Phreatobacter stygius: one gene and its partners. The protein of the gene in region 4 interacts with the protein of the main gene of each other region in a pairwise test. Links are inferred from orthologs where the notes say so. Each region holds a gene or a part of one and is shown on either strand. Other genes may lie near its edges.

Region 1 (7,255 bases), 1.1 Mb from region 4 along the record:
ACAGCACCGGCGGCAGCAGGAAAGCCGCGTAATCATCCGGCACGCCGAGACGCACCGAGCCGGCCTCTTCCGCGCGGCTGACGCTGGCCCAGGCCTCATCCGACAGTCTGAGCAGCCGGCGGGCATAGGTCAGGAAGCCTTCGCCGGTCTGGCTGAGGGTCACCGCTCGCGGCGAACGGATCAGCAGCTGTTTGCCGACCGCCAGCTCCAGCCGCTGCATCTGCATGCTGACGGCCGACTGACTGCGCCCGATCCGTGGCGCAGCGTTCGAGAAGCTGCCGGTCTCGACGACGGCAACGAAGGTTTTGACAAGATCGAGGTCGAGGGGCGGGGCCATATCGCTATCAGAATATCGAATGGCAACATCCAGGTCTATTCGTTTGCTTGGGGTGAAACCTGCTGGCTCACTGCCTGCCCGCACGGCGTGCAGGAGGCCTCATGCAACACGCACCTTCCGCCCGGTTTCCGGCCGCCGGTCTTGCCCTGGCCATGGCGATCACCGGCACCGTCGGCGCCTTCGCCACCGAGGCCGGGCTTGATCCGGTCACGACGGTGTTCTGGCGCTGCGTCTTCGCCACGGCGTTTCTCGCGACCTGGTGCATCCTTGCCCGCTCTCTGCCGGATCCGACACTTGCCGCATCGGGGCTCATCCGCGCGACGCTCGGCGGCGTCTGCATGGTGCTCAGCTGGACCGCTTTTTTTGCTGCCTTCGCCATGACCTCGATCGCGACGGCGACGATCGTCTATCATGTCCAGCCGTTTTTCGTGGTCCTGCTCGGCATCGTCTTTCTCGGCGAGCGGGTCACCCTCGACCAGGTCGTCTGGATGATCGGGGCCTTTGTCGGCCTCGTGCTGGCGAGCGGTCTTGTCGCCTCCTCCACGGCCGTCGGCGCGTCATGGGCGCTCGGGATCGCCACGGCGCTCGGCGGGGCGATGCTCTACGCGATCGCGACGATCCTCGCCAAAGGGCTCGATGGCCAGCGCCCGGACATCACCACGCTGTGCCAGACCGCCGCTGGAATCGTCATGCTTGCGCCGTTTGCCGACTTTGTCCGGCCCGTGTCGCCGGCGTCATGGGGCTGGCTGATCGGCATCGGAACGCTGCACACCGGCATAGCCTATATGCTGATGTACCGGGCCTATCCGCAGCTGACGACGCCGGTGATCGGCGTCCTCACCTTCATCTACCCGCTGGTCGCGATCATCATCGACTGGACCATCTATGGCCACCCGCTGGGATGGATGCAGGCGGTCGGCATGGCGCTGATCGCACTCGCGACCTTTGCCGTCCGGCTCGGCTGGCGCCTGCCGGGCCGGCCCGTGTGCCCGGTCTGACCGTCAGCCTCCTCGTCTCAGCGCGCACCGGTCTTCCGCGCCAAGGCCGCATCCCACCACCAGATGGCCGGGAAGGCCGGGCTGCCATAGTCGGGCATGCGATCGGGCCGGCCGAAGCGGTTCCAGCGGGCGGTGCGGGTCTCGGCCGAAAACCAGGTCGGGATCACGTATTGGTTGGCCAAAAGGACCCGGTCGAGCGCCTTGGTCGCCGCCACCAGCTCGGCCCGGTCCTTGGCGAAGATGACCCGGCTGATCAATTGGTCGACGGCCGGGTTCTTGATGCCGGCGCTGTTCAGCGTGCCGGGCCGGTCGGCGGCTTCCGAGCCGAAGAAGTCGCGCTGCTCGTTGCCCGGCGACAAGGACTGCGGATAGCCGCCGATGATCGCGTCGAAACGGCGCTCGTTCAGCCGGTTGATATATTGCGCGGTATCGACCAGCCGCGGGGTCAGTTCGATGCCGAGCCGGTCGAGCGCCGCCTTATAGGCCAGCGCATGGCGTTCGAAGGTCGGTCCGTTCAGCAGGAGTTCGATCTTCAGCGGCTGGCCGGTGCCGATCTCGACCATCCGCCGGTTGCGAACCTCGTAGCCCGCCTCGCGCATCAGCCGGATGGCCTCGCGCAGGTTCGCCCGCTGGGCGTCCTGGCTGCCATTGACCGGATTGGCATAAGGCGTGGTGAACACCTCGGGTGGCACCTGGGCGCGCACCGTTTCCAGAATGGCCAGCTCCTGGCCGGTCGGCAGGCCGCGGGCCGCGAGCTCGGTATCCTCGAAGAAGCTCGCCGTGCGCCGATAGGCGCTGAACATCAGGTTGGCGTTCATGCTCTCGAAATCGAACATCAGGTTGAGCGCCCGGCGCACCCTGACATCGCCGAACTTGGCCAGCCTGAGATTGAGGATGATCGCCTGCATGCCTGCCGGCATGCGGTCGGGAAAGGTTTCCAGCTTCACCCGGCCGTCGCGCACCGCCGGAAAATCGTAACCGGTCGCCCAATAGCGCGCGGTGTTCTCGTTGCGGAAATCGACCTGGTCGGCTTTGAACCCTTCGAGCTCCACGGTGTCGTCGCGATAGACCTCGAAGCGCAGCTCGTCGAAATTGTGCTGGCCGACATAGATCGGCAGGTCCCTGGCCCACCAGTCGGTCACCCGCTCCATCACCACGTTGCGGCCGGCCTCGAAGCTCCTGATCCGGTAGGGGCCCGAGCCGAGCGGCGGTTCCAGCGTCGTCTGCGAGATGTCGCGCCGGCGCCCCTGGGCATCGGTGCCTTCCCACCAATGGCGCGGCAGCACCTGCAACTGGCCGACGATCTGCGGTTTTTCCCGGTTGCCGGCACTGTCGAAGCTGAAGGTCACCTCGCGCTCGGCGGTTTTTTCCACGCGCACCACGTTGCGATAATAGAAACCCATGCGCGGGTCGTTCTTTTTCACCTGCTCCATGGTCCAGATCACGTCTTCCGGGGTGATCGGCCGGCCATCATGCCAGCGGGCGCTCGGATTGATCCGATAGGTGGCGGAGGAAAAATCATCGGGATGGCGCACGGCATCGGCGACCGCGCCATAAGCGGTGGAGATCTCGTCCGTCGCGTCCTCGAACAGCGGCATATAAAGCAGGCCGGCAATCGGCGGCGTCGCGCCGCGCGGCAGGATCTGGTTGAAACTGTCGAAGGCGCCGTCGATCGACAGGCGCGCCACGCCGCCTTTCGGCGCCTCGGGGTTGACATAACCGGTGTGCCGGAAGTCCGGCGGGTAGCGCAGCGCGCCGACCAGCGAGAGGCCGTGTCGCCAGGGCGGGGCATCCGCCGCCCGCACCTGGCCAAGGCCTGCGACCAGGCCGATGGAAAGGGCGCCGAAGGCGCGTCGGGTGGTGGGCATGGCGGTTCTCATTCCCGGCTGAAACTGGTCCGGGCTATCATAACCGGTGACGGTGCGACCGAAAGTCTGCTTGAATCTTGCGCGCCGGCACCACAGCTAAGGCGCTCGCCGGGATTTTTCTCAAAGGGGCTCATGGCCGGTGCGTGCCATAACCCTTGGGAGACATCCGGGCATAAGGGGAGTTTGATGATCCGGTTGCGCTGGCTGATCCTGGGAGTGATCGCACTTCCTTTTGTCGAATTTGCCGCCTTCTGGTGGGTCGCCGGACGTGTTGGCTTCTTCACGGCCCTGATCAGCGTCATTGCCACCTCGATGATCGGCGTGATGATCCTGAAGGGCGGTGCGCGGCTCTTGTTCACCCAGCTCGCCGCCGGCCGGGTCGTGCTGTTGAACCAGGGTGCGGCGCGCAGCGGCATGCTGACCGCCCTTGCCGGTCTGCTCCTGGCCATTCCCGGCTTCGTCACCGACCTGGCGGCCGTCGCGTTGCTGCTGCCGGCGCTCAAGGCGCTGCTGTTCGGCACGCGGGCGCTGACGCCACATGGCCCAAGCCGGACCCCGCCGCCGCCCGGCGTGGTCGATCTCGATCCGGGCGACTGGCGCGAGGAGACCGAACCGGCGCGGTCGCGCCGCCGGACCCGCCGCATCGATCGGGACTGACCGCCGTCGGATTGACCGCCGCCGGATCGAGCAGCGTTCTTGCCGGCTCCAGCCGCGCGTGCTAGCGAGCGCGCCGATCGCGCATTTTCTGCCGCCCGATGCGGCGTGAACGGAGACGACCCTGATGACCCCCAACGGCGGCAATGAAACGGAAGCCGCGCCTCAGCTCAACGTGCTGGCGCAGTATATCAAGGATCTCTCCTTCGAGAATCCCAACGCCCCGCGCTCGCTGATGCCCCAGCAGGAGCAGCCGGCGATCAATATCCAGATCAACGTCAACGCCAATCCGATGAGCGAGACGGAGTTCCAGATCGAGCTGACCATCGATGGCGATGCGCGCACCAAGGATCTGATCCTGTTCAAGTTCGAGCTGGTCTATGGCGGCATCTTCCGCATTGCCGGCGTGCCGGCCGAGGCGGTCCATCCGATCGTGCTGATCGAGTGCCCGCGCCTGCTGTTTCCCTTCGCGCGCCAGATCATCGCCAATTCGACCCGCGACGGCGGCTTCCCGCCGCTCTATCTCGACCCGGTCGATTTCGCCGCGCTCTATCGCCAGCGCATTGCCGAGAACCCGCAGGCTCCGGCCGGCCCGGCTTTGACCCAGTAAGGGCTTTGGCTCGCTAGGATTTGGCGGAGCCAGCAAGACTGGACGATCTCGTGACACGCGGAAAGCCGGGCTTCGCGCCCGGCTTTTTGCATTTTTTGAGGTAACGGCCCGATGGTGACGGCATGATGGTGACGGCATGATCTTGGATCGCGCGGCCTTCATCCGCGACAACACCCGGCTGCTCGCGGTGCCCCATGCGCCCGAGATCCGGCTGCATCTGGCAGACGAAGCGACCACGCTTTGGCAGAAGACCGAAGACGAGCTCGGTTCGATCGGCCTGCCGCCGCCGTTCTGGGCCTTTGCCTGGGCCGGTGGCCAGGCGCTGGCCCGCTATGTGCTGGATCAGCCGGCCCTCATTGCCGGCAAGTCGGTGCTCGATGTCGCGACCGGCTCCGGGCTTGTCGCCATTGCCGCCGCCAAGGCCGGTGCGTCCCGCGTCAGCGCGGTCGATATCGACGCCTTCGCCGAGGTCGCGGTGGCGCTCAATGCCGCGGCGAACGGGGTCGCGATCGAAGCCAGAACCGGCGATCCGACCGGCACCGATGACGGCTGGCAGGTGATTCTGGCCGGCGACATCTGCTATCAGCGCGACATGACGCAAGCCATGCTCGGCTGGCTCGGGCCGATCGCCGCGGCCGGCCGGACCGTATTGATCGGTGATCCCGGGCGCACCTATCTGCCGAGGGAGCGGCTTGAAAAGCTTGCCGAATATGAGGTTCCGGTGACCCGCGCGCTCGAGGATCTCGAGATCAAACGGACCGGGGTCTGGCGATTGATCGCGTGAGCCCGTCAGGCTGCGTTGTCTAATTGCCATGTTTTCGCGTATTATGAGGTTTGTGCGCCCGAGAGGCGCGAAGCAGAGAGGATCGGACCCCTGTCCACCACCAACCTGCCGGGACCGGCGAAGAGTGCGCCGCTGACCGGGACCCCCGCGACGAGCCCCGCTCCTGCCGAGGTCCTGAAAATCGTTCTCGAGACCCTTGAAGACAACAAGGCCGAGGAAATCCAGACAATCGACCTGAAGGGCAAGACTTCCATCGCCGACGCGATGGTGGTGTCGTCGGGACGTTCGCACCGTCATGTCGGCGCGCTCGCGGACTATCTGGTCCAGGCGCTGAAGGATGCCGGCGTGGTCCAGGTCCGGGTCGAAGGCGTACCCGCCTGCGACTGGGTGCTGGTGGATGCCGGCGACGTGATCATTCACGTGTTCCGCCCGGAAGTCCGCAGCTTCTACAATCTCGAGAAGATGTGGTCGGCGGCGCGTCCGGCCGAGCGGCTGGCCGGCTGAGCCCTCAGCGCTCGGGCCGGAATTCTCATGCGGCTGATCCTGGTCGCCGTCGGGCGGACGAAAGCCGGCCCGGAGACGGAACTGGCCGCGCGTTACCAAGATCGCGCGGCAAAAGCCGGCAAGGCGCTCGGATTTCGCGGCCTCGACGTGGTCACGCTCGACGAAAGCCGGGCGGCCGACGGCGCGCAGCGCAAGGCGGAGGAGGCCGGCGCCATTCGCCGCCAGCGCGTCGGCCGTCTCATCCTGCTCGACGAACGGGGAAAGAGCCTCGGCAGCGAAGCCTTCGCCGAGCGGCTCGGCCGCTGGAAGGACAAGAGCGAGGAGGCGGCGACCCTGGTCATTGGCGGTCCCGACGGTCTCGATCCGGCGCTCCACGCCGAGGCTGATCTGGTGCTCTCGTTCGGCGCCATGACCTGGCCGCACCAATTGGTGCGCGTCCTGGCGCTCGAGCAGCTCTATCGGGCCATGACGATCCTCGCCGGCCATCCCTATCACCGGGCATGACCGGCGCCACGGATCGGGAAAGATCGACAGGCCGTTCGTGAATGAACCTCGCATGACAGCCGCCGCCGGGGCAGGGCGCGCTCGCGCGATGCCTGCCTTGGCCGAGGCATCGACCCGGGCCGCCTTTTTCCTGGGGGGTTTCGGCATGGCGGCCTGGGCGCCACTGGTTCCCTTTGCCAAGGAGCGCGCCCATCTCGACGACGGTGCGCTCGGCCTGCTGCTGCTTTGCCTGGGCGCGGGTTCGCTGATCGCGATGCCGCTGGCCGGCGCCCTGGCGACCCGTCTCGGCTGCCGTGCGGTCATCTGGGCCGCCAGCCTGATGATCTGCGCGGCACTGCCATGGCTCGCCATCGGCGCAAGCCCGCTGTGGCTGGCCGCGGCGCTGCTGGTTTTTGGCGCCGGCGTCGGCGCCGTCGATGTCGCGGCCAACATCCAGGCGGTGACGGTCGAAGGGGCCGCCGGCCGCACCTTGATGTCGGGTTTCCATGGCCTCTTCAGCCTCGGCGGCATTGCCGGAGCCGGCGGCGTCAGCTTGCTGCTCTGGCTCGGAGCCTCGCCGTTATGGGCCATGCTGGTGGCCGCGGCGATCATTCTCGGCCTGATGGCGGGTTTTGGCCACGGCCTCCTGTCCCATGGCGGGGCTGACGGCGCGCCACTTTTCGTGCTTCCGCACGGCCGGGTGGTCCTGATCGGATGGCTCTGCTTCATCGTTTTCCTGGCCGAGGGCTCGATGCTCGACTGGAGCGCGGTCTTCCTGACCTCGGTGCGCGACGTCGCGCCGGCCCATGCCGGGCTCGGTTATGCGGGTTTTGCCGTCGCCATGACGCTCGGCCGGCTCAATGGCGACCGCGTCGTCCAGGCTCTGGGCGGACCGGCCGTTCTGGTCTTCGGCGGCATCTGCGCCGCATCGGGGTTCGGCCTGGCGATCCTGGTTCCTTCGTCCGCGGCGGCGCTCGCCGGCTTCACCATGGTCGGGCTCGGCGCCTCCAATGTGGT
Region 2 (7,184 bases), 5.0 Mb from region 4 along the record:
TGGCCGGGCGCCAGCCGCCACAGCTCGGGCAGGATCGCCTTGGTCGACAACAGCATCTTCCAGGCCGGTTCGATCCACACCGTCGAGGTCAGCGGAATCGAGACGCCGAACGGCTCGTGGATCAGCCATTCCCAGGGATAGAGCTTGAACAGGGTCTGGATCGGCCGGTCCTGCTCGTCGACGAAACGGCCCTGCCCGTCCCGGCCGATGCCGGCAATGTCGATCAGCACCACCTTGTGGCCGGCGGCGGTTGCGCATTCCGAGAGATATTCGACGGTCTTGCGATCCTCGATCTCGGTGGAATAGGCGGTCATGTGCATCGGGCCGACGCGCGGCCAGGCGGCGAAGCGGGCGATCAGCTTGTCGTGCAGGCTGTTGAACTGGTCGGCGTTCTTGGGCAGGACGCCGGCCGCCATGCGGTCCTCGAGCCACAGCCACTGGAACACCGCCGCCTCGTAGAGCGCGGTCGGGGTATCCGCGTTGAATTCGAGCAGCTTGGGCGGGCCATTGCCGCCATAGGCAAAATCGAACCGGCCATAGAGGCTCGGATCCGAGCGGTTCCAGCTCTCGGCGATCCAGTTCCAGAAATTCGAGGGTATCTTCAGGCGCTTGAGATAGGCCTCGTCGCGCACCGCCCGGCCGACCAACTCGCCGCACAGCGCCACCATTTCCGTCGCGGCATGTTCGAGGTCGTCCTCGATCTCGCGCATGGTGAACAGATAGGCCGCGCTCTCGTCCCAGTAGCGCTCGCCGTCCGGCATCGCATAGGCAAAGCCGTATTCATCCGCCAGCGCGCGCCAGTTCGGACGTTCCGCCATGGTTTTGCGCTGCATGTCAGCTCCCGCTCGAGCCGGACATGGCGTGGGCCGTGGATCCGAAGCCGGCGCGCTGGACGCCCTGGCTCTGGTTGGCGGTCGACCAGCCCGACGAGGTCCCGCCCGAGGAATGGCCGCCGCCCCAGAAATAATAGGATCCGGACGACCCCGAGCGGCAGGTGCGGCCGGCGGTGAAGGTCCGGCCGGACATGTCGACATAACTGCCGCCGGCGGCCGCACGCAGCGGTTGATGCTGCCACGTCCCGGCGCTGTTCTGGGTCAGTCCGACCGCCGGTGCCCCGCCGGCGAAGACGGTGGCGCAGCTCGGCCCCGGCACCGACGCCTCGCATTGCTGGGCGGTCGTGGCGATCCGGTTGGTCGTGTTGCAGTTGCGCTGGCCACCAAGGCCGAAACCATTGGTCACGGCGAGTGCGCCGACGCCAACCACCGCGATCGCGCCGAGCCCGGCGGGCGACAGCAGGCGCGAACGCTTTTGGTCGGGATTGTCAGGGCGGGGAGATTGCATGGTCATGGCGCGACCCTCAAGTGGTCATCGACGCCGCGGCAAGCTGGCCGGCGGCAATGGACACACCGGCCAGCCAGATGCCGGCCGGCAGTTCGCCGTCTTCGATCCGCCGCGTCAGGTCCTTGAACACCAGTTTGACGAGCAGGTAGACGCCGAGCTGAACCAGCAGCGAAACGGCGGCCCAGATCGCATTGTCGAGGATCGACACCGAATATTCGATGGAGCTCGCCAGCGGCAGCGAAAAGCCGACAATACTGCCGGTGAAGGCAAGAGCGCAGGCGACATTGCCCTGGCGCATCAGGGCGATCTCGTCATGCCCGGTCAGCCAAGTATAGATCCAGACGAAGATGGCGACGAAACCGATCGCCATGACGAAATGCGCCAGGAATGCGGGAAACCCCGATAGATAATCTGCGATCATGAGCCAGCCCCAGCCAAATCGGATGAGGCATGCTAGGGCAGGATTGTTTCCGGTTGAAGCCGTCAATCGGCGAAGCCGATGACGTGCAAGGGGGCGAATGGCTGATCAGACCAGCCTCGACTGCACCTTGGCCGCCTCGATGAACGAACGGAACAGCGGATGCGGCTCGAACGGCCGGCTCTTCAGTTCAGGGTGATATTGCACGCCGACGAACCACGGATGCTCGGGATATTCGATTGTTTCGGGCAAGACGCCGTCGGGCGACAGGCCGGTGAACACCAGGCCCTTGTCCTCGAGCCGCGCCTTGTAGTCGAGATTGACCTCGTAGCGATGGCGGTGGCGCTCGGAAATCATGTCGGAGCGATAGATCGCGGCGATCTTGCTGTCCGGCTTCAGGTGCGCCGTATAGGCGCCGAGCCGCATGGTGCCGCCGAGATCGCTCGCCTGGTTGCGCTTGACCAGCTCGTTGCCCTGCAGCCACTCGGTCAACAGGCCGACCACCGGCTCGGCCGTCGGGCCGAATTCGGTCGAATTGGCGGCAGCAATGCCGGCGAGATTGCGCGCCGCCTCGATCACCGCCATCTGCATGCCGAAACAGATGCCGAAATAGGGCACCTTGCGCTCCCTGGCGAATTGCGCCGCGCGGATCTTGCCCTCGGCGCCGCGCTGGCCGAAGCCGCCGGGCACCAGGATGCCATGGACATGTTCGAGATAGGGCGAAGGATCTTCCTTCTCGAACACCTCGCTCTCGATCCAGTCGAGATTGACCTTGACCCGGTTGGCCATGCCGCCATGGGCCAGCGCCTCGATCAGCGACTTATAGGCATCCTTCAGCCCGGTATATTTGCCGATGATGGCAATGGTGACCTCGCCTTCCGGATTGTGCACCCGGTCGGAGACATCGGCCCAGCGGCGCATGTCGGGGCCGCCCGTCGGCTCGACGCCGAAGGCGCGCAGCACCTCGTCGTCGAGGCCGGCGCGGTGATAGGCGAGCGGCACGTCGTAGATCGAGGCGGCGTCCTGCGCTTCGATCACCGCCGAGGGACGGACATTGCAGAACAAAGCGAGCTTCTTGCGCTCGCCTTCCGGGATCGGCCGGTCGCAGCGACACAACAGGATGTCGGGCGCGATGCCGATCGAGCGCAGTTCCTGCACCGAATGCTGGGTCGGCTTGGTCTTGAGCTCGCCTGCCGAGGCGATGAACGGCAGCAGCGTCAGGTGCACATAGATGCTGTCGCCCTTGGGCAATTCATTGCCGAGCTGACGGATCGCCTCGAAATAGGGCAAGCCCTCGATGTCGCCGACCGTGCCGCCGATCTCGACCAGGACGAAATCATAACCCTCGTTGCCGGTGCGGACGAAATCCTTGATGGCGTCGGTGACATGGGGAATCACCTGGATCGTGGCGCCGAGATAGTCGCCGCGCCGCTCCTTGGTGATGATGTCGAGATAGATCCGGCCGGTGGTGATATTGTCCTGGCGGGTGCAAGGCCGGCCGGTGAACCGCTCGTAATGGCCAAGGTCGAGATCGGTCTCGGCGCCGTCGTCGGTGACGAACACCTCGCCGTGCTGGGTCGGGCTCATCGTGCCCGGATCGACATTGAGATAGGGATCCAGCTTGCGCAGGCGGACCGAATAGCCGCGTGCCTGAAGCAAGGCGCCAAGCGCCGCCGAGGCAAGCCCCTTGCCCAGGGACGAAACCACGCCGCCGGTGATGAAAATATACCGCGTCATGGGGCTTCCTCTTTAAAGCTCTCAGTGCGATTCGGGTAGCGCCATGCGTCGCGATGACGCCCGCACTCCCACAAAAAAACGAGGGCCGGTTGCCCGGCCCTTGCTGTGATCACGTCCGGCGCCCGAAAAGCGCCTTATGGCAGATGCCCGGACTGACGTCCGGGGTCGCCGGTTACCGCGAGGGCGCGGCCGGCGGCTGCGAACCGGGCGCTGCCGGGGGCTGCGAACCCCCCGGTGCGGCCGGCGGCTGCGACAGGCCGCGAAGCCCTTCGAGCACGCCCGTGCCACCACCCTGCCCCGACGGCGGAACCTGCGGAGCTGCCGGCGCGCCGGGCACCGCGGGAGCGGATGGAGCCGCCGGTGCCGTGCCCTGTTCCAGGATGGAGCGCGGCCCGCGGGCCTGGGTGGCAAGCAGAGCCAGCACGATCGAGGTGAAGAAGAAGGCCGCCGCCAGAATGGCGGTCGCCCTGGTCAACACATTGGCCGTGCCGCGCGACGACATGAAATTGCCGCCGCCGCCCATGCCGAGGCCACCGCCTTCGGAGCGCTGCAACAGAACAACGATGATCAGTGCAATCACGATCATCAGATGGACGACGAGAATGACGGTCTGCATGGAGGCTCGACGGTCCTTCGAGATAAGGAAAGCGGGTCTCTACACGATCGAATTGGCCTTGCCTACCCCGGATTGCCCAGGAATGCGGCAAGCTTCATTCGCCTGGGGAAAGCCCGGCCGAAGGCCGCCCGCAGCCTTCGACTTAGCCTCCATATGGGCGCGCCCGCGGCCATTCGCCAGCCGGGCAAGACTGCCCTGCGGCAAGCCGCCGCCGTCAGCGATAGGCCGCGGCGATTCCCAGGAAGTCCGCCGCCTTCAGGCTGGCGCCGCCGACCAGGGCGCCGTCGACATTGGCGACCGCCATCAATTCCTTGGCGTTGGACGGCTTGACCGAGCCGCCATAGAGAATGCGGATGCCCGCCGCCTGCTTGCCGTGGCGCTGGATCAGCTTCTTGCGGATCAGCGCGTGGACCTCGGCGACATCGGCCGCGGTCGGCGTCAGGCCGGTGCCGATCGCCCAGACCGGCTCATAGGCGACAACCACGGCTTCCGGCGTGGCATCCTCCGGCACCGAGCGCTGAACCTGCCGGCCGACGACGGCGAGCGTCTTGCCGGCCTCGCGTTCGGCACGGGTCTCGCCGACGCAGACGATGGCCGTCAGCCCGGCGCGGATCGCGGCAAAGGCCTTGGCCGCGACCAGCGCATCGGTCTCGGCATGATACTGGCGGCGCTCGGAATGACCGACGATGACGGCGGTGGCGCCGCTTTCGACCAGCATGTCCGGGGCGATGTCGCCGGTGAAGGCGCCGGTGGTCTCGGTGTGGCAGTCCTGCGCGCCAATGGCGATGCGGGTGCCGAGCGCGCTGGTCGCGGCCAGTTGCAAAAGGGTCGCCGGCGGGCAGATCATCAGATCGACCTTGCCGCGCAGCGTCGCGTCATAGCCCTCGGCCATGGCGCCGATTTCCTCCAGCGCCTTCTTCGAGCCATTCATTTTCCAGTTGCCGGCGACTAGGGGACGCAGCGCCATCAAGACCTCCTCGGTTGTTTCGCGGCTTGCTACCAGATGGCGCGTTTCAGGGCTACCGCGCGACCTTGCCCGAACCAGGGGTGGTCACTATGCTCCGCCAACTTTTTTGGGGCCCCACGGGCTCACGCCGTCATAACCGGAGATCGCACGGGCATGCTGACCGGCATTCGCACCACCTTCGCCACGGGCTTCATGCGTCTCGTGCTCATCGCCTTGATGAGCCTGCTCGTCGGCAGTTTCGCGATCTGGGGCATCGGCGACATTTTCCGCGGCGGCACATCGACGACACTGGCGACCATCGGCGGCACGCAGGTCTCCCAGCAGACCTTTCAGACCATGTATAATCGCGAGGTCCAGAACCTCGGCCGCATGCTCGGCCGCGGCGTGACGCCGGATCAGGCGCGCTCGTTCGGCATCGACCAGCGCGTGCTCAGCCAGCTCGTCACCGACGCCACGCTGGACGAGCGCGGCCGCCAGCTCGGCCTCGGCATCGACGACGCCACGATTCGCAACCGTATCGTCACCTCGCCGTCGTTCCGCGGGCCGACCGGCCAGTTCGACGTCAACACCTTCCGCGAGCTGCTGCGCCAGAACGGCTTCACCGAGCAGGCCTATATCGATAGCGAACGCCGGGTGGCGGTGCGCCAGCAGATCGCCGGCGCCATTTCCGACAAGCTCGGCACGCCGCAGGTGCTGCTCGATGCCATGGCGCGCTACCAGGCGGAAACCCGCACCGCCCAGTTCGTGACGATCGGCGCGCGCTCGGCTGGCGACGTGCCGGCCCCCGATGCCGCCACCCTGCAGACCTTCTTCGACGCGCGCCGCGCCGCCTTTCGTGCGCCGGAATACCGCAAGCTGGTGATGCTGACCCTGTCGCCCGAAGAACAGGCGGCCTTTGTCGAGGTTCCCGCCGATCAGATCGACGCCGAGGTCGCCCGCCTGCGCGACACCGCCGAGAAGCGCACGGTCCAGCAGATCACCTTCGCCAATGCCGAAGAGGCCGCCGCCGCCTCGGCGCGCATCAAGGCCGGCCTTGATTTCGCCGAGCTGGCCAAGGAACGCAACATTTCCGACACCGACCTGACGCTCGGCACGCTGTCGCGCGCCGAGATAACCGATCCGCCGGTCCGCGACGCGACTTTCGCGCTCGCCGAAGGCACTGTCAGCGAGCCGGTTCGCGGCAGCTTCGGCACCGTGCTGCTGCGGGTCACCAAGGCCGAGCCGTTCAACGCCGAGGCCATGCGCGAGCAGGCCCGGATCCGGCTCGCCCGTGAACTGGGGCGTGTCGCGGTGAACGACCTGCACGACAAGATCGAGCGCGAGCGCGCCAGCGGCCTGCCGCTCGCCGACATCGCCAGCAAGGTCGGCCTGGCGGTGAGCGTCGTCGACGCCGTCGACCAGAGCGGCCAGGACCCGTCCGGCGCCCAGCTCAACCTGGTCGGTGGCGCCGAATTGCTGCCGGCCGCGTTCCGCGCCGATGTCGGCATGGAGAACGAGGCGGTCCAGGTCCGCCAGACCGGCGCGTCGATCTGGTACGAAGTGGCCGCCATCACGCCGGCGCGCGACCGCGCGCTCGACGAGGTCAAGGACCGCGTCGAGGCCCGATGGCGTGAGGAAGAGGTGAAGAACCGGATCGCCAAGGCGGCGACCGAGATGACCGAGGCGGTCCGCCAGGGCAAGACGCTCGCAGAGCTCGCCCAGCCGCTCGGTCTCGAGGTCAAGACCAGCGGCGCGCTCACCCGCACGGCGACTGAAGGCGATTGGGGTTCGGGCGCTGTCCAGACCCTGTTCGTCACGCCCAAGGGCAGCGTCGCCAATGCGCCAGCCGCCGACGGCATCGACCGGATCGTCTTCGTCACCCTGGATGTCGCGCTGCCGGCCAATGCCCCGGTCGATGCGCGAACCCAGGCCCAACTGACCCAGTCGATCGAGGACGACATCCTCGGTCAATATATCGCGCGCCTGCAAAAGGACTTCGGTGCCAACGTCAATCAGACGGTGCTGCGCCGCGCGATCGGAGCCGGCGACGGCGGCTAGACGCCGCCCTGTTCGCCCTCGGGAGAACGACCATGCAGATCGAACCGGCCTTCGAGGCCTTTGCGTCC
Region 3 (7,224 bases), 940 kb from region 4 along the record:
CGGCGCTGCTCGGCCTGGCGCTGCTCCTGGCGGCGCTGCTCGTCTTCGCGCCTCTGCTGCGCCTGGATCTCGGCGAGCTTGGCTTCGAGGTCCTCGCGCTGCTCGGGCGCAACGGCAGGCGTCGGGCGCGGCGCCGGCTGCGGCGGCTGGACGGCCGCGACCTGCGCCGGGCGGGCGGCCGGCGGCGGCGGCGCCTCGGCCTGTTCGGGCTGCGGCGGCTGTGGCATCGGCGGACGCGGGGTCGGCGGCGGCGGCAATTGTATGTTCTGCACCCGCTCGCGGGCGACCGGCACGGAAGCCTCGTCCGGGGTCTGGCGCTCTTCGGGGGTCTGGCGGTCGACGACACGCTGCGGCGTTGGCGTGCGCTCGCCGCGACGATCGCCGCGGGTCGACTGCGCCGGCTCGTCGGAGACGATCTCGACCGGCACGCTCTCGCCCTCGTCCGGCTTCTGCGGCGCGCTCAGAAAGCCGACCAGGGCCGCGGCAAGCAGGAGCACATGCCCGCCCACCGAGACCCCATATCCGACTTTTTGCGGGTGCAGCGCCACGCTCTTCAAACCTCGGCCAGCTTTCAGCGCGACGCGCGTTCGGTCGCGACCAGCGCGACCTTGGTGAAGCCGCCGCCCTTGATCTGCGACAGCACGTCCATGATGGCCTGGTAATTCACCGCGGCGTCGCCGCGCACGAAGATGCGCTCCTCGCCGCCGTTCTGCGCCATGGCCTTCAGCTGCTCGATCAACTGGGCCTGTTCGACCTTGTTGTCGCCGAGATAGATATCGCCGTTCTGACGCACCGAAACGGTGATCGGCGGCTTGTCCTGCTGGATCGCGCGGGCGGACGCCTGCGGCAGGTCCAGCGGCACGGAGACCGTCATCAGCGGTGCCGCCACCATGAAGATGATCATCAGCACCAGCATCACGTCGACCATCGGCGTGATGTTGATCTCGTTCATCACGAAGGCGCGGCGGCGCCGGCGGCCGTTATTGCCGCGGCCGCCACCACCGCTTGCGACATGAGCTCCCATGGTCGTCTCCTCAGGCCGCGCGCTGGTCGTAGGTGGTCGGCCCACCCTGCTGATCGATCTGACGCGACAGGATGGCGGCGAACTCGTCGGCGAAGCCTTCGAGCCGGTTGGCGATCTTGTTCACCTCACCGGCAAGCTTGTTATAGGCAATGGTTGCCGGAATTGCGGCGACAAGGCCGATGGCGGTGGCGAACAGGGCCTCGGCAATGCCGGGCGCGACCACCGCGAGCGAGGTGTTCTTCGAGATCGCGATCGCCTGGAAGGCGGTCATGATGCCCCAGACCGTGCCGAACAGGCCAATGAACGGGCCGGCGGATGCAACGGTCGCCAGAACCATCAGGCGAGCCTCGAGACGCTCGACCTCGCGCTGGATGGTGACGTTCATCACCCGGTCGATGCGCTGTTGCAGGCCGGCGAAGGAGCGCGACGCGGTTTCGTGCGACCGCTTCCACTCGCGCATGGCGGCAACGAACAGCGCCGCCATGGCGGTGGTCGGCCGCTGCGCCAGGCTGCGATAGAGTTCCTCCAGCGACTGGCCGGACCAGAAAACCTGCTCGAAGCGGTCCATCTGGCTGCGCGTGCGGCGGAACAGGATGATCTTCTCGACAATGATCGCCCAGACCCAGATCGAGGCCGAGACGAGGCCGAGCATGACGAGCTTGACCACCCAATGGGCGGTAATGAACAGACCCCAGAGCGACACGTCGTGGGATGCGGCGACGGCGGTCTGGGCGACATCGGCGGGATTCATAGGCGGCGATCCTTTTCGCGACAGGTCCGGCTTCGAGGTCGCAGAACAGCCCACGCCACGGTTTGAGAACCCGGAACGGCCAGCGCCTGTGCAGTTTTCGCGCTTTTTCCCGTCCCTGGAGGGCGAAATGACCCTCGAATGTGTCTTGACCGTGACGCGGTCTGTACATCCGCGTGGTAAACTACCAAGCCATCGATAAGGTTAAGACTGGGTTATTGCCGCACTGCAACAGCTTATTGCCGTCGGTAATTGTCACAAAAAGGTGGTCGCGCGACTGCTATGCGCGAATGCGTCAGCGAAGACTTGGTCGTTCACCCCCGGACCAGCAGCACCAGCGCGCCGACCACGGCGATGGCCAGCAGGCCGATACGCATCCTTTCACGGTCCATCAGCGCGACCGCCGACGGCGCCAGCCAGGTGCCGATCAAAATGCCGGGAACCAGCAGCGCCGCGCGGCCGAGATCGGCGAACCCGAACCGGCCGGCCGCGACATGCATGGCAATCAGCATGGCATAAGCGACGATCCAGTAGAGCCCGAGCGTGGCGCGCACCTTGGCCGGGTTCTGGCCGGCATAGACCACGCCGATCAACGGTCCGTGGATGCCCGACATGCCGCCCATGAAGCCTGATATGACGCTGGTGATCGCGATATTGCGGGCGCTGAGCGCCAGATGCAGCCCGCTCAGCGACAGGCCCACCGCCAGCAGGATCAGCCCGCCGAACAGCCGCGGCAGATGGGTCGGGTCGATCGCCAGCAGCGCCAGCACGCCGATGGCCGTGCCGATCAGCAGGCCGCCAGCCCCCCAGCCGATCTCGGCGCGGTCGATCAGGTGGCTGTTGCCGCGCACCATCGCCAGCATCACCACGAAAGCCGAGGCGATCGCCGGACCCGGCACCAGGCTCGGCGAAATGATGGCCAGGAGCGGGATCATCACCAGCGACAGCCCGACGCCAACCGCCATCTGGATGACGGTGGCGACCGCCATGATGGCGGTGATGGCGGCGAGTTCGGCCGGCCCGAAGCCGAGAAGCGACATGAAGAGACTAAATCTGCTGTAACGACGCCAAAAAGGGACGCTCTCACTCGCACATCACGCCCTTGGCGTCATGATCCTTCTCAGCGCGTCAGGGATGCGCATTGGCCGGCCGCCGGCGACGAAGGCGACCCGCACGGTCGCTTCCACCAGCACCGCCTCGCCGCGCAGCACGCGCTGGGCAAGGTTCATGGTCGCGCCCTTGACCTCGACCGTGCGGGTCTCGATGGTCAGCACGTCGTCGATCTTGGCCGGGCGCAGGAACTCGATGCCCATGGCGCGCACGACGAAGGCGAAGCCGGCGCCGGCCTCTTCCTTCGCCTTGTCGAACAGGTCGCCCTGCGCCACGCCGAGCAGTCTCAGAAAATCGGTCCGCCCGCGTTCCATGAAGCGCAAATAGCTCGCGTGATAGACGACGCCCGAGAAATCCGTATCCTCGTAATAGACGCGGACCGAGAGATGGTGGGTTTCGTCTTCGATATGGCCGGCAAGCGCCGGGGACTTGATCATGCGGTCAACCTTCGGGTGAACGATCTCAACGGATTTTGCCGCGCCGCATAGGGGCTTGATCTGGCGAAAGCGAGGCCTGAACGCGGCCAAACCTTCGATCGGACCAGCGCTCAATCGGCAAGACGCGGCTCAGGCGTCGTCCTCGTCGCCCTTGAACAGCTGGAACTGGGTGGCGTCGCGGGCTGGTTCCGCCAGGCCGAGATGCCTGAAGGCATGGCTGGTCAACAGCCGGCCGCGCGGCGTGCGCTGCAGGAAGCCCTGCTGGATCAGGAACGGCTCGATGATCTCCTCGATCGCGTCGCGCGGTTCGGACAGCGCCGCCGCCATGGTCTCGATGCCCACCGGCCCACCGCCATAGTTGAGCGCGATGCCCTGGAGGTAACGCCGGTCCATCGCGTCGAGGCCAGCGGCGTCGACCTCGAGCCGGGTCAGCGCCTCATCCGCGATGGTCCGGGTGATCGTGTCGGAATCCCGGTAGATGGCGAAGTCGCGCACCCGCCGGAGCAGCCGGCCGGCGATGCGCGGCGTGCCGCGCGCCCGCCGGGCGATCTCGTTGGCGCCATCCGCGGCCATGCCGACACCCAGCACGCGGGCGCCACGGGTGACGATATATTCGAGCTCCTCGACGGTATAGAACTGCAGCCGGATCGGGATGCCGAAACGGTCGCGCAGCGGCGTCGTCAGCAGGCCGGCACGCGTGGTCGCGCCGACCAGGGTGAACTTGGCGAGGTCGATCTTCACCGAGCGCGCCGCCGGCCCCTCGCCGATGATCAGGTCGAGCTGGAAATCCTCCATCGCCGGATAGAGGATTTCCTCCACCGCCGGATTGAGCCGGTGGATCTCGTCGATGAACAGCACGTCGCGGTCTTCGAGATTGGTCAATTGCGCCGCGAGATCACCCGCCTTGGCGATGACCGGTCCCGAGGTCGAGCGGAAATTGACGCCGAGCTCCTTCGCCAGGATCTGTGCCAGTGTCGTCTTGCCGAGCCCAGGCGGACCGACGAACAGCACGTGGTCGAGCGCCTCGCCGCGCATCTTGGCGGCCGAAATGAACACTTCGAGGTTCGACCGCGCCTGCGCCTGGCCAATGAATTCGGTCAGCCGCTGCGGACGCAGATGCACATCCGCATCGTCGTCGCGGTGTTCGGGGTTCAAGATGCGGCGGGCTTCGGTCATTCCGGCTGGTTACACGATCGTCTCGTTTCGCGACAGCTTGGCTCAGGTCGACGATGGCCTGTTCAAGAACTCAGTTCCTTCAGCCCCATCCGGATCAGCGTCTGGGTATTGGCTTCTTCGCCCGCCTTGCCGGCGGCGGCGGCAATGGCCGCGGCGGCCTGCGGCTGGCCGTAGCCGAGATTGGTCAAGGCCGAGATGGCGTCGCGGATCGGGCCGGGCGCGCGTTTGTCGTCGACGTCGCCGACCAGCTTGGCAAGCGTCGGATCGATATCGGTGAAGCCCGGCGCCTTGTCCTTCAACTCCGTGATGATGCGCTCGGCGACCTTCGGCCCGACGCCATTGGCCCGGCCGATCGCCGCCTTGTCGCGCATGGCGATGGCGGTGGCGAGATCACTCGCCTTCAGCGTCGACAGCACCGACAGCGCCACCTTGGCGCCGACACCTTGCACGGCGAGCAGCAGGCGAAACCACTCGCGCTCCAGGTCATTGGCGAAACCGTAGAGCCGGATCATGTCCTCGCGGACCATGGTTTCGATCGACAACACCGCCGCTTCGCCCGCCGCCGGCAGGGCCTGCAGCGTGCGCGACGAACAGTGCACGACGTAACCGACGCCGTGCACGTCGACGATCACCCAATCGGGCCCATAGGAGTCGATCGTGCCCTTCAACTTGCCGATCATGGCGATATCCGTCCCTGCATCCTGCGCCCCTTATAGGGGATTCGCTGGCCGGACGGACGGTTTGTTCACTCTTCGCCCCCGCCATAACGCATCAGCGTCGCCGCGTCGTAATTTTCGCCGATCGACATCGAGCAGGTGCGCGACAGGTGCACGCGCGGCAGGCCGGTCTCGCGCGCCCATGCGTTGAACACGGCCTGGATCTTCTTCAGGTCGCCCTTGGAGGTCGGCTCGGCCGCAATATCGAGACCGGCGTCGCGCAGTGCCGCCACCGTGTCGCGCGCGGTGACGAAGCCGTCAAAACCGATGAAGCGGAGGAAATACTGGCCGGTGCGGGCGCCAAGCCGCGAACCGCGCTTGGCCATGAAATCCAACAGCCCGATCTGATCGTCGGCCGGCCAGGCCGCCAGGAACTTGCCGAAGGAGCCGCGCTCGGCCGCGACATCGGCGACGAAAGCGGCGTTCTCGCGCACACTCTTGATCTTCAGCGGATTCTTGACGATGCGCGGGTCGCGCGCCCGGTCGTGCCAGAACTCGTCCGGCTGGAACAACAAAGGCTTCGGCTGGAAACCGAGAAAGGCTTCTTCAAACCCCGGCCACTTGTTGTCGATCACCCGCCAGACGAAACCGGCGCAGAAGATGCGCCGGGTCATTTCCGCCAGCACCCGGTCGTCGGGCAGCGCCGCGAGCTCGGCCTTCGCCATCACCGGCGGCAACAGCGCCTTGAGCGCGGCCGGGCCGCCCTTGCGGGTCTCGGCGCGCGCCTGGATCTTGTCGAATGCGATCACCTGGGGGTCTCCGGGCAAGCCTTGATGTCGCCGAGCATCCCGCGACGATGCGGCTGAGGTCAACGCCGGTCAGGCGTGCAGGCGCGCCGGCCCGCGATGATGGGCATGGGTGATGGCGATAGCGAGTGCGTCGACCGCATCCATGGTCTTCGGATCGGCCTTGGGCAACAGGATGCCGATCATCATCTCGACCTGCTTCTTGTCGGCATGGCCCGCGCCGACGATCGATTTCTTGACCTTGTTCGGCTCGTATTCGGACACCGGCAGGCCGGCGAGCGAGGGCACCACCATGGCGATGCCACGCGCCTGGCCGAGCTTCAAGGTGGCGGTCGCATCCTTGTTGACGAAGGTGTTTTCGACCGCCGCTTCGTTCGGTTCGAAGCGTCGCACCACATCTTCCACACCGCGATAGAGCTGCGCCAGGCGCTCGGCCAGAGTCGTTTCGGCGTCCGATGTCACCGTGCCGCAGGCAACGAAGATCAGCCGGTTGCCGGTCACGTCGATAATACCCCAGCCGGTGCGGCGGAGCCCAGGGTCGATGCCGAGAATGCGAATCATGTCGGACATGACCGCCAACTTATCCGAGAAGGCCGCCGACACGCGCCTTCATCGCTAAATTTACCGCGTCACGGCAAAGCCTCGCAGCGAGCGGGCAAGGCATTCACGGATTTCGAACCATGCGTGTCTGCGCGGAACAGGCATCGCCTGAATTGACGGCGGCCGCGTTTTTGACAGAATGCAATTGCAACTCATTTGCATCTGAAAGAGAACCGGCACCCCGATGCTCCTTGTTCCCGATGAATTCCGAGACCAGCTGCGTGCCGCGCACGACGACGCCTGGCTGTCCGCGGTCCAGGTTCAAGCCGCCCTCCGAGCCGCCGGGTTGCGGCCAACGCGACAGCGTATCGCGCTCGGCCGCCTGCTGTTCGGCAACCGGCATCGCCATGTCACCGCGGCCGACCTGCATGGCGACGCGCTTGATGCCGGAAGCCCGCTGTCGCTGGCGACGGTCTACAACACGCTCAACCAGTTTGCCGATGCCGGTTTGCTGCGCCGCATCTCGATCAATGGCGAGCGCAGCTATTTCGACACCGACGTCGGCGATCACCATCACTTCTATATCGACGCCGAGGACCGGATCCTGAACATCCCGGCCGGGGCCGTCGCGCTCGATCGCCTGCCCTTGCCGCCCGACGGCTACGAGATCACCAAGGTCGACCTCGTCGTTCACCTGACGCGCGTTGCCGAACGAGCCGCACGCCAA
Region 4 (7,828 bases):
AGGCCTCGACCAGGAAGATCGCCGCCGAGGTCCTGAGCCAGAACCCGGCCTCGACCCGCTTGGGGCCGGCCGGCACCTGGCCTGCGAGGCGGCGCTGGATCAGCCAGAACTGGATGATCGCAGTGGTCCAGGTGGCGATGACGGCGCAGGCCATGGCGGTGACCGCGTCGGCGACCAGGCCGAGCCCATAGCCGACCACCATGCCGGCGAGCAGCAGGACCGGCCGGATCAGATAAGGCGGCCCGAGGGCCAGGTCGGTCCAGTTATACGACCGGGCAATGCCGTCCTGGATGTCGGTCAGCACGTAGAGCGGCAGGCAGATCGCCGCCAGCACCAGCGGCATCAGCATCGGCTGTGCGACCAGATGGCCGAAGCGCCAGAGCACCAGCAGGCCGAGGCCGGCAACGATGGTTGCCGCCAGGACGCCGATGATGCGCGAGCCGGCAATGAAGCCGCGCAGCCCGTCCTGATCGGCCTTTTCGCCATATTCCGGAATGAAGCGCTGGGCGGCCGAAGCGAGGCCCGCATTGGAAATATGGCCGAGCAGCAGCACCCAGACCCAGACGGAAATATAGGTTCCGAACTCGTTGCTGCCCATCCAGCGCGCCATCAGCACCTGGCTGACATAGGCGATCGCGGCGCTCATCACCCGGATGACGAAGGCCGTGCCGGCGACACGCTGGGCGATCGACTGGTGGCTTGAATCGGTCAGCACCGCACGAAACCGCTCGACGATGCCCTTCGGCGACAGCAACGTCTTTGCGTCGCGCCCCATCTGCGCTTCGTCAGATCCCATTACCGACACGAGCAGATCCTCGAGCTCAAGGACCGGCGATCCGGCTGAGCTTCGGCCCAGGCATAGCCGAAGCGCTGTTAAGAAACGGTTCGAGCCGGAGGGGGCGTTTGTCGATGAAAAAAGGGCCGGCCGCACGAGGCGGCCGGCCCGAAATCTCGACGCGTGCTGCGCCCAAGGCGCCTGGGCTTCAGGGCCTGGGTGTCGCCGGCGCGGCAGGCGCCGGCGCAGCCCCCGGGGTTGCCGGCGCGCCCGGGATCACCGGCATGGCCGGCGCCGCCGGCGGCACCAGCCGCTCGACCTGGGCCTCGGCGCGCAGCTTCTGGACCAGATCGGCCTGGGCGCGACGGGTGAGGAAGTCCTCGATCTGGCCCTTGACCTGCTCGAAGGTCGGAATGGCACGCGGCCGGCGCTCTTCCAGCTTGATGATATGCCAGCCGAACTGGCTCTTGACCGGATCGGTCGAGACATCACCCGGCTTCATGGCGAAGGCCGCATTGGCGAATTCCGGCACCATCTGGGCCTTGGTGAAGAAGCCGAGGTCGCCGCCCTCGGCGCCGCCCGGATCTTTCGACTTCTCCTTGGCGAGCGCCGCGAAGTCGGCTCCGCCGCGCAGCTGCGCGATGATGGCGCGGGCTTCCTCCTCGGTCTCGACCAGGATGTGGCGAGCGCGCACCTCTTCTTCGGGGGTGATGCGGGCACGCTGCTCGTCATAGATCTTGCGCATCTCGGCTTCGGTCACCCGCGCCGCGGTTTCCGCGGCCAGCAGCGACTCGACCAGAAGCTTGTTGCGGTAATAGACCATCTTGCGCGCGAAATCGGGACCGTTCTGGATGCCGCGACCTTCTGCTGCCCTGGCCGCAATGGTCAGGTCGATGACGAAGCCGAGCAGATAGTCGCGCTTCTGGTCGGGATTCATCTGGGCCGTGGCCTGGCCGCCGATATCCTCTTCGGCCGCATCGAGATCGGCCTGCCGGATCTCGATGCCCTGGACACGCGCCAGCACCCGGTCCGGGGACGGCGCGGCGGCGGCTGGAGCCGCGGGCGTGGCTGGAGCCGAGGGCGCGGGACGCGCCGGTGCCGCCGGCGCGGGAGCCTGGGCGGCCACGGGTCCGGCGAGCGCCATCGACAGGGCGACGAGGACAATGGGCAGACGAACGGTCATCGGAAAGCAGCCTCTGTCTGGGAAACGACGCGTCTTCGCGGGCTCGCGTGGCGCATTTAGGGCAAGGACCCTAGGGAACATAACGCGAGAGCAGTCCGCAGGTTGCGGCAGGAATGCCCGGTTCCCGCCGAATTGACAACCCATGCCCCCGTCCATATCTGTCGCACGTCTCCGTTAGAGCGTGGCTTTGCACGCTCCCGGGGATATATCCCGCCGGGAAACGACGACGGGGCGCACGGGGCGTCCCTCAACCTGCCTTGTGGGGCCGATGCAATGAACCGGAAGGCGGGGCGCTGCGACCCATCTGTTCGGCCGGAACCTGTCAGCATCGGCTTCAAGCGAAGGATTACTCATGTTCGGTCCGATCTTCCGCAAGATTTTCGGCAATAGCAGTGACCGTCGGGTCAAGGGCTACCGGCCTCAGGTCGACGCGATCAACAAGCTGGAGCCGGAGCTGGAAAAGCTGTCCGACGAGGCGTTGCGCGCGCGCACCGACGAATTCAAGGCTCAACTTGCCGCTGGCAAGACTGTCGACGACATCCTGGTGCCGGCCTTTGCCACCGTCCGGGAGGCCGCCAAGCGCGTGCTGAAGCAGCGCCACTACGACGTCCAGCTGATCGGCGGCATGGTGCTGCACGAGGGCGCCATCGCGGAAATGAAGACCGGCGAAGGCAAGACCCTGGTCGCGACGCTGGCGGTTTATCTGAACGCGCTCGCCGGCAAGGGCGTCCATGTCGTCACGGTGAACGACTATCTGGCCAAGCGCGACTCCGAATGGATGGGCCGGATCTACAAGTTCCTCGGCCTGACCACCGGCGTCATCGTCCATGGCCTCGACGATGCCCAGCGTCACGATGCCTATGCCTGCGACATCACCTACGGCACCAACAACGAGTACGGTTTCGACTATCTCCGCGACAACATGAAATATTCGGTCGCCGAGATGGTGCAGCGCGGCCACGCCTACGCCATCGTTGACGAGGTGGACAGTATCCTGATCGACGAGGCGCGCACGCCGCTGATCATTTCCGGCCCGCTCGACGACCGCTCCGACTTCTACGCGACCATCGACAAGTTCATTCCGCTGCTCGCCAAGGAAGATTACGAGATCGACGAGAAGCAGCGCACCTGCGCGCTGACCGAGACCGGCAACGAGAAGATCGAGAAACTGCTGGCCGAGGCCGGCATCCTGAAGGGCGAGCTCTACGACGTCGAGAATGTCTCGACCGTCCACCACGTCAATCAGGCGCTCAAGGCCCACCGGCTGTTCCAGCGCGACAAGGACTATATCGTCCGCAACGGCGAAGTGGTGATCATCGACGAATTCACCGGCCGCATGATGCCGGGCCGGCGCTATTCGGAAGGCCTGCACCAGGCGCTGGAGGCCAAGGAGCGCGTCCAGGTTCAGCCCGAGAACCAGACGCTGGCCTCGATCACCTTCCAGAACTATTTCCGCATGTACAAGAAGCTCGCCGGCATGACCGGCACGGCCTCCACCGAGGCCGACGAGTTCATGGACATCTACAAGCTGGAAGTGGTCGAGATCCCGACCAACCGGGGCCTGGCGCGTATCGACGAGGACGACGAGGTCTACAAATCGGTCGAGGAGAAGTTCCAGTCGATCATCACCGAGGTCGGCCTGGCACGCGCCAAGGGCCAGCCCGTGCTGGTCGGCACCACCTCGATCGAAAAATCCGAGACGCTCGCCGAGATGCTGAAGCAGCATGGCTTCCGCCAGGTCGATCTCGACGACCCCGCCGCCTTCGCACCGCTTTATGACGGCGACCAGGGCAGCGCCGGCGAAAAGGTCTTCGCCGTGCTGAACGCCCGCTATCACGAGCAGGAGGCCTTCATCGTCTCCCAGGCCGGCGTCCCCGGCGCCATCACCATTGCCACCAACATGGCTGGCCGCGGCACCGACATCCAGCTCGGCGGCAATGCCGACATGCGCATCCAGGTCGAGCTCGCAGCACTCGAAGACGGCCCGGACAAGGATGCCAAGGCCGAGGCGATCCGCCAACAGGTCGGCCAACTGAAGCAGCGCGCGCTCGACGCCGGCGGCCTCTACATCATGGGCACCGAGCGCCACGAGAGCCGGCGCATCGACAACCAGCTGCGCGGCCGTTCCGGCCGGCAGGGCGATCCCGGCCGTTCGAAATTCTACCTGTCCCTGCAGGACGACCTGATGCGCATCTTCGGGTCCGACCGCATGGAGGGCATGCTGACCAAGCTCGGCCTGAAGGAAGGCGAGGCGATCGTCCATCCCTGGATCAATCGCGCGCTGGAAAAAGCCCAGCAGAAGGTCGAAGCCCGCAACTTCGACCTGCGCAAGAACGTGCTGAAATATGACGACGTCGCCAATGATCAGCGCAAGGTGATCTTCGAGCAGCGCATCGACCTGATGAGCCAGGAAGACCTGTCCGAAATGGTCGGTGACATGCGCCATGGCGTGATCGAGGACCTGGTCCACCAGCATATCCCGCCGGATGCCTATGCCGAGCAATGGGACACCGCCAAGCTGAAGGACGAGGTCTACCGGGTGCTCAATCTCGACCTGCCGGTCCAGGACTGGGCCAAGGAAGAGGGCATTGCCGACGAAGAGGTGATCGAGCGCATCAAGACCGCCGCCGACGAGATGATGGCCTCGAAGGCCGCGCGTTTCGGGCCGGACATCCTGCGCCAGATCGAAAAGGCCGTGGTCATGCAGGTGCTCGACCACCTGTGGCGCGAGCATATCGTCCAGCTCGACCACCTGCGCCAGGTGGTGGGCCTGCGCGGTTATGCCCAGCGCGATCCGCTGAACGAGTTCAAGTCGGAAGCCTTCCAGCTGTTCGAGAGCCTGATGGAGCGGCTGCGCGAGATGACCACCCAGCAGCTCGCTTTGGTCGAGCTGCAGGAGCCGCCGCCGATGCCGGACCTGCCGCCGATGAGCGCGCACCATATCGACCCGATGACCGGGCTTGATGAATTCGCCTCCATGGGCGCACCCTCGGGCGGCTTCCAGGCGCTCGCCGCCGGCGATGCGGTGGCGGCGATCGACCGCAACCCGAACGACCCTTCGACTTGGGGCAAAGTCGGCCGGAACGAAGCCTGCCCCTGCGGCTCGGGCAAGAAGTTCAAGCATTGCCACGGACAGAACATGTGACCGGCCGGGCGGCCTCATCCGGCCGCCCAAACTTCCCGCGCCGAGCCGTGAGAACGGTCCTTGACCAGGACAACGGCTCACCCTAAAAAGCGCGCTCGCGGGCCGGGGCTGTAGCTCAGATGGGAGAGCGCTGCAATCGCACTGCAGAGGTCGGGGGTTCGAATCCCCCCAGCTCCACCAGCCCGCACTGACGTCCGCCAGGCGGACGGAGTTTCCCAGGATCGATGCGCGGCATCCACCGTCAGCAGCTGATCAGCCGCGCCGCGCCGCCGTCCACCAGCACTTCCCGCGGCAGCGGGTGGCCGAGGAAGTTCACCGGGCTGGCGCTGAGGCCATAGGCGCCCGACTGCAGCACCGCGACGAGATCGCCCTCCCGCAGGTCGGGCAGCTCGGCTTTGCGGGCGATCATGTCGAGCGGCGTGCAGAGCGGTCCGGCGAGGCTCGCCGTCACGGTTGCCGGTTCGCCCATGCGGGCCGGCGCCAGCACCGGGTAGTCGCGCTTGATGATCTGGCCGAGATTGCCCGATGCCGCGAGGTGATGATGCATGCCGCCATCGGTCACCAGGAAGCGTGATCCGCGGGAGGTCTTGGCCGCCAGCACGCATGCCACATAGACACCGGCAGGGCCGACCAGGAACCGCCCGGGCTCGACCACGACCTGCGCGTCGCGGGTCAGCGGATCGGCCGCGAGCGCCTCTGCAAGCGCCGGGATATGGGTGGCCAATCGTTCGAGGTCGAGCGCGGCCTCGCCGATATAATAGGGAATGCCGAGCCCGCCGCCGAGATCGATGGTCTTGAGCGGCCGGCCGATGCGTGCCGCGACCCGGCGGGCGACAGCCAGACCGTGAGCCCATTGCCCCGCCAGCATGTCGGCATCGAGGATCTGGGTGCCGGCGAACATGTGCACGCCCCTGAGATCGAACGCGGCGCTCGCCTCGACCTGGTCGACCACTCCGTCGAGCTCTTCCTCGTCGAAACCGAAGGGCGCCGGGCGGCCGCCCATACGCATGGCGCCGCCTTGCACCTCGGCGACCGGGTTGAAGCGGATGGCCACCGGCGCGGGCACGCCCCCGGCCTCGATCAGCCGTTCGATACGGGCGATCTCTTCCAGGCTTTCCAGGTGGATTTCACCGATCCCCTCGCGCAGCACGACGGCGAGCTCCTCGGCGCGCTTGCCCGGCCCGGCGAACAGGATGCGGCTTGGATCGGCGCCGGCCGATCGGGCCAGGCGATATTCGCCGAGCGAGGCGATTTCGACGCCCGCGCCTTGCCCGATGAGGACGCCGATCACCCCGGGGTTCGGGTTGGCTTTGATCGAATAGTGAATGCTGGCGAAGCCGGACAGGACTTCGGCGAGCTTGCCATAGGCCCGGCGCATGACGGCGGCGTCATAGACATAAAGCGGCGTGCCGTAGCGCTCAGCGAGCTCGCGCACCGCGAGATCGCCGACCAGCAAGTCCTGCCCGCGCACCGCGAATGCCGCTGCGGCCAGGCGTGCGGCATGCGTCGGATCACTGCGCGCCACGGCTGCGCTCCGCCACCAGGCCGCGATAGTCGACCTTGCCGTTCGGCGTCACCGGCAGGGCATCGACCCAGTCGATCGCGCGCGGCACCATGTAGGGCGGCAGATGCAGCGCAGCCGTCCGCAGGATGTCCTCGGCATCGGCTTCGGCCGCCTTGGCCACCCCGACCGCATGCACCTTCTGCCCGGCGAAAGGATCGGGCAGCCCGACGACCGCCACCTGGACGAAGGCGCCGGTCGCCATCAGCACCTCCTCGACCTCGGTCGGGCTGATCCGATAGCCGGCTGATTTGATCATGGCGTCGCGGCGCCCGACGAAATGAAAGAAGCCCTCGTCATCCTCGAAGACGAGGTCGCCGGAATAACAGACCGTTTCGCCGCCTTGTTCCGCGGCGACGAAGGGATGCGGCTTCAAGACCTCGGCAGTATCATCAGGCCGGTTCCAATAGCCGAGCGACACGGTTGGGCCGCGATGCACCAGAATGCCCGGCTCGCCCGGCTTGGTCCGCCGGCCCTCGGCGGTCACCGCGAAGATTTCCGTCTCGGGAATCGCCCGGCCGATCGAGGTTGGCCGGCGATCGATCTCGTCCGGCGGCAGGTAGGTCGAGCGGAATGCTTCGGTCAGCCCGTACATCAGGTAGATGCGCGTCTCCGGCAGCCTTGTCCTCAACCGCTTGACCGTTTCGGATGGTACCGCGCCGCCGGAATTGGTGATGTAGCGCAGCGACGGCAAGGCCGTGCGCGCCAGCGAGGGGCTGGCGCGCGTCAGGATCGCCCAGATCGTCGGCACGCCAGCAAGGCCGGTCACCGCCTGGTCGCGGATCGTCGCGACGATCTCGTCGCCGAACCGGAAGGTCAGCAGGATCAGCACCGCGCCCTGCTCGACCGCGGTGAGCAACTGGTTCAGGCCGTAGTCGAAGCTGAACGGTAGGATCGACAGGATGCGGTCGTCCGCGGTCAGCTTGAGATAGGTGCGGACGATGCGTGTGCCGGCGATCAGGTTGCGATGGCTCAGCATGACGCCCTTGGGGCGGCCGGTGGAGCCGGAGGTATAGAGGATGGCGGCGAGATCTTCGCCGATCGCCTGATCGCGCGGCGGCGGTGGAACCATGCCGGCGGCCGCGGCCTGATCGGGCTTGGGCGTCCAGAGCGGGGCATCGACCAGATAGAGGGACGGGCCGTCGAGATCCGCCAGGGCCTCGC

The links.
Region 1: the proteins of secA (region 4) and secB interact in binary tests that used the Escherichia coli proteins (3 or more experiments, as listed by UniProt). The link is inferred for Phreatobacter stygius from one-to-one orthologs.
Region 2: the proteins of secA (region 4) and secG interact in binary tests that used the Escherichia coli proteins (3 or more experiments, as listed by UniProt). The link is inferred for Phreatobacter stygius from one-to-one orthologs.
Region 3: the proteins of secA (region 4) and ybgC interact in binary tests that used the Escherichia coli proteins (3 or more experiments, as listed by UniProt). The link is inferred for Phreatobacter stygius from one-to-one orthologs.

The regions. Positions count from the first base shown.
Region 1 is NZ_CP039690.1:3,140,031-3,147,285, forward strand. Bases 2,948-5,725 are described here. They hold secB (protein-export chaperone SecB), read left to right. Parts: upstream 2,948-3,984; coding sequence 3,985-4,467; downstream 4,468-5,725. Other genes in these bases: E8M01_RS14620 (extracellular solute-binding protein), read right to left, coding at 2,948-3,203; E8M01_RS14625 (FxsA family protein), read left to right, coding at 3,390-3,860; E8M01_RS14635 (class I SAM-dependent methyltransferase), read left to right, coding at 4,604-5,251; rsfS (ribosome silencing factor), read left to right, coding at 5,384-5,725. Also shown: E8M01_RS14610 (LysR substrate-binding domain-containing protein), read right to left, coding at 1-337; E8M01_RS14615 (DMT family transporter), read left to right, coding at 439-1,335; more of E8M01_RS14620, read right to left, coding at 1,353-2,947; more of rsfS, read left to right, coding at 5,726-5,755; 23S rRNA (pseudouridine(1915)-N(3))-methyltransferase RlmH, read left to right, coding at 5,783-6,259; E8M01_RS14650 (MFS transporter), read left to right, coding at 6,348-7,255. UniProt on the Escherichia coli protein: One of the proteins required for the normal export of some preproteins out of the cell cytoplasm. It is a molecular chaperone that binds to a subset of precursor proteins, maintaining them in a translocation-competent state.
Region 2 is NZ_CP039690.1:6,958,022-6,965,205, forward strand. Bases 2,391-5,097 are described here. They hold secG (preprotein translocase subunit SecG), read right to left. Parts: upstream 4,113-5,097; coding sequence 3,669-4,112; downstream 2,391-3,668. Other genes in these bases: E8M01_RS32875 (CTP synthase), read right to left, coding at 2,391-3,496; tpiA (triose-phosphate isomerase), read right to left, coding at 4,327-5,079. In the rest of the region: E8M01_RS32860 (glutathionylspermidine synthase family protein), read right to left, coding at 1-833; E8M01_RS32865 (hypothetical protein), read right to left, coding at 835-1,347; E8M01_RS32870 (DUF350 domain-containing protein), read right to left, coding at 1,358-1,762; more of E8M01_RS32875, read right to left, coding at 1,868-2,390; E8M01_RS32890 (peptidylprolyl isomerase), read left to right, coding at 5,233-7,116; trpE (anthranilate synthase component I), read left to right, coding at 7,149-7,184. UniProt on the Escherichia coli protein: Subunit of the protein translocation channel SecYEG. Overexpression of some hybrid proteins has been thought to jam the protein secretion apparatus resulting in cell death; while this may be true it also results in FtsH-mediated degradation of SecY.
Region 3 is NZ_CP039690.1:1,064,505-1,071,728, forward strand. The notes cover bases 1,594-4,340. They hold ybgC (tol-pal system-associated acyl-CoA thioesterase), read right to left. Parts: upstream 3,320-4,340; coding sequence 2,867-3,319; downstream 1,594-2,866. Other genes in these bases: tolQ (protein TolQ), read right to left, coding at 1,594-1,775; E8M01_RS04945 (sulfite exporter TauE/SafE family protein), read right to left, coding at 2,087-2,812; ruvB (Holliday junction branch migration DNA helicase RuvB), read right to left, coding at 3,449-4,340. Also shown: cell envelope integrity protein TolA, read right to left, coding at 1-509; protein TolR, read right to left, coding at 572-1,024; more of tolQ, read right to left, coding at 1,035-1,593; more of ruvB, read right to left, coding at 4,341-4,495; Holliday junction branch migration protein RuvA, read right to left, coding at 4,558-5,175; E8M01_RS04965 (DNA-3-methyladenine glycosylase I), read right to left, coding at 5,241-5,960; crossover junction endodeoxyribonuclease RuvC, read right to left, coding at 6,030-6,527; E8M01_RS34970 (hypothetical protein), read right to left, coding at 6,622-6,822; iron response transcriptional regulator IrrA, read left to right, coding at 6,742-7,224.
Region 4 is NZ_CP039690.1:2,000,231-2,008,058, forward strand. The notes cover bases 1,953-5,303. They hold secA (preprotein translocase subunit SecA), read left to right. Parts: upstream 1,953-2,310; coding sequence 2,311-5,103; downstream 5,104-5,303. Other genes in these bases: E8M01_RS09095 (peptidylprolyl isomerase), read right to left, coding at 1,953-1,958. Also shown: E8M01_RS09090 (lipopolysaccharide biosynthesis protein), read right to left, coding at 1-775; more of E8M01_RS09095, read right to left, coding at 984-1,952; E8M01_RS09110 (type III PLP-dependent enzyme), read right to left, coding at 5,345-6,628; E8M01_RS09115 (AMP-binding protein), read right to left, coding at 6,615-7,828. UniProt on the Escherichia coli protein: Required for protein export, interacts with the SecYEG preprotein conducting channel.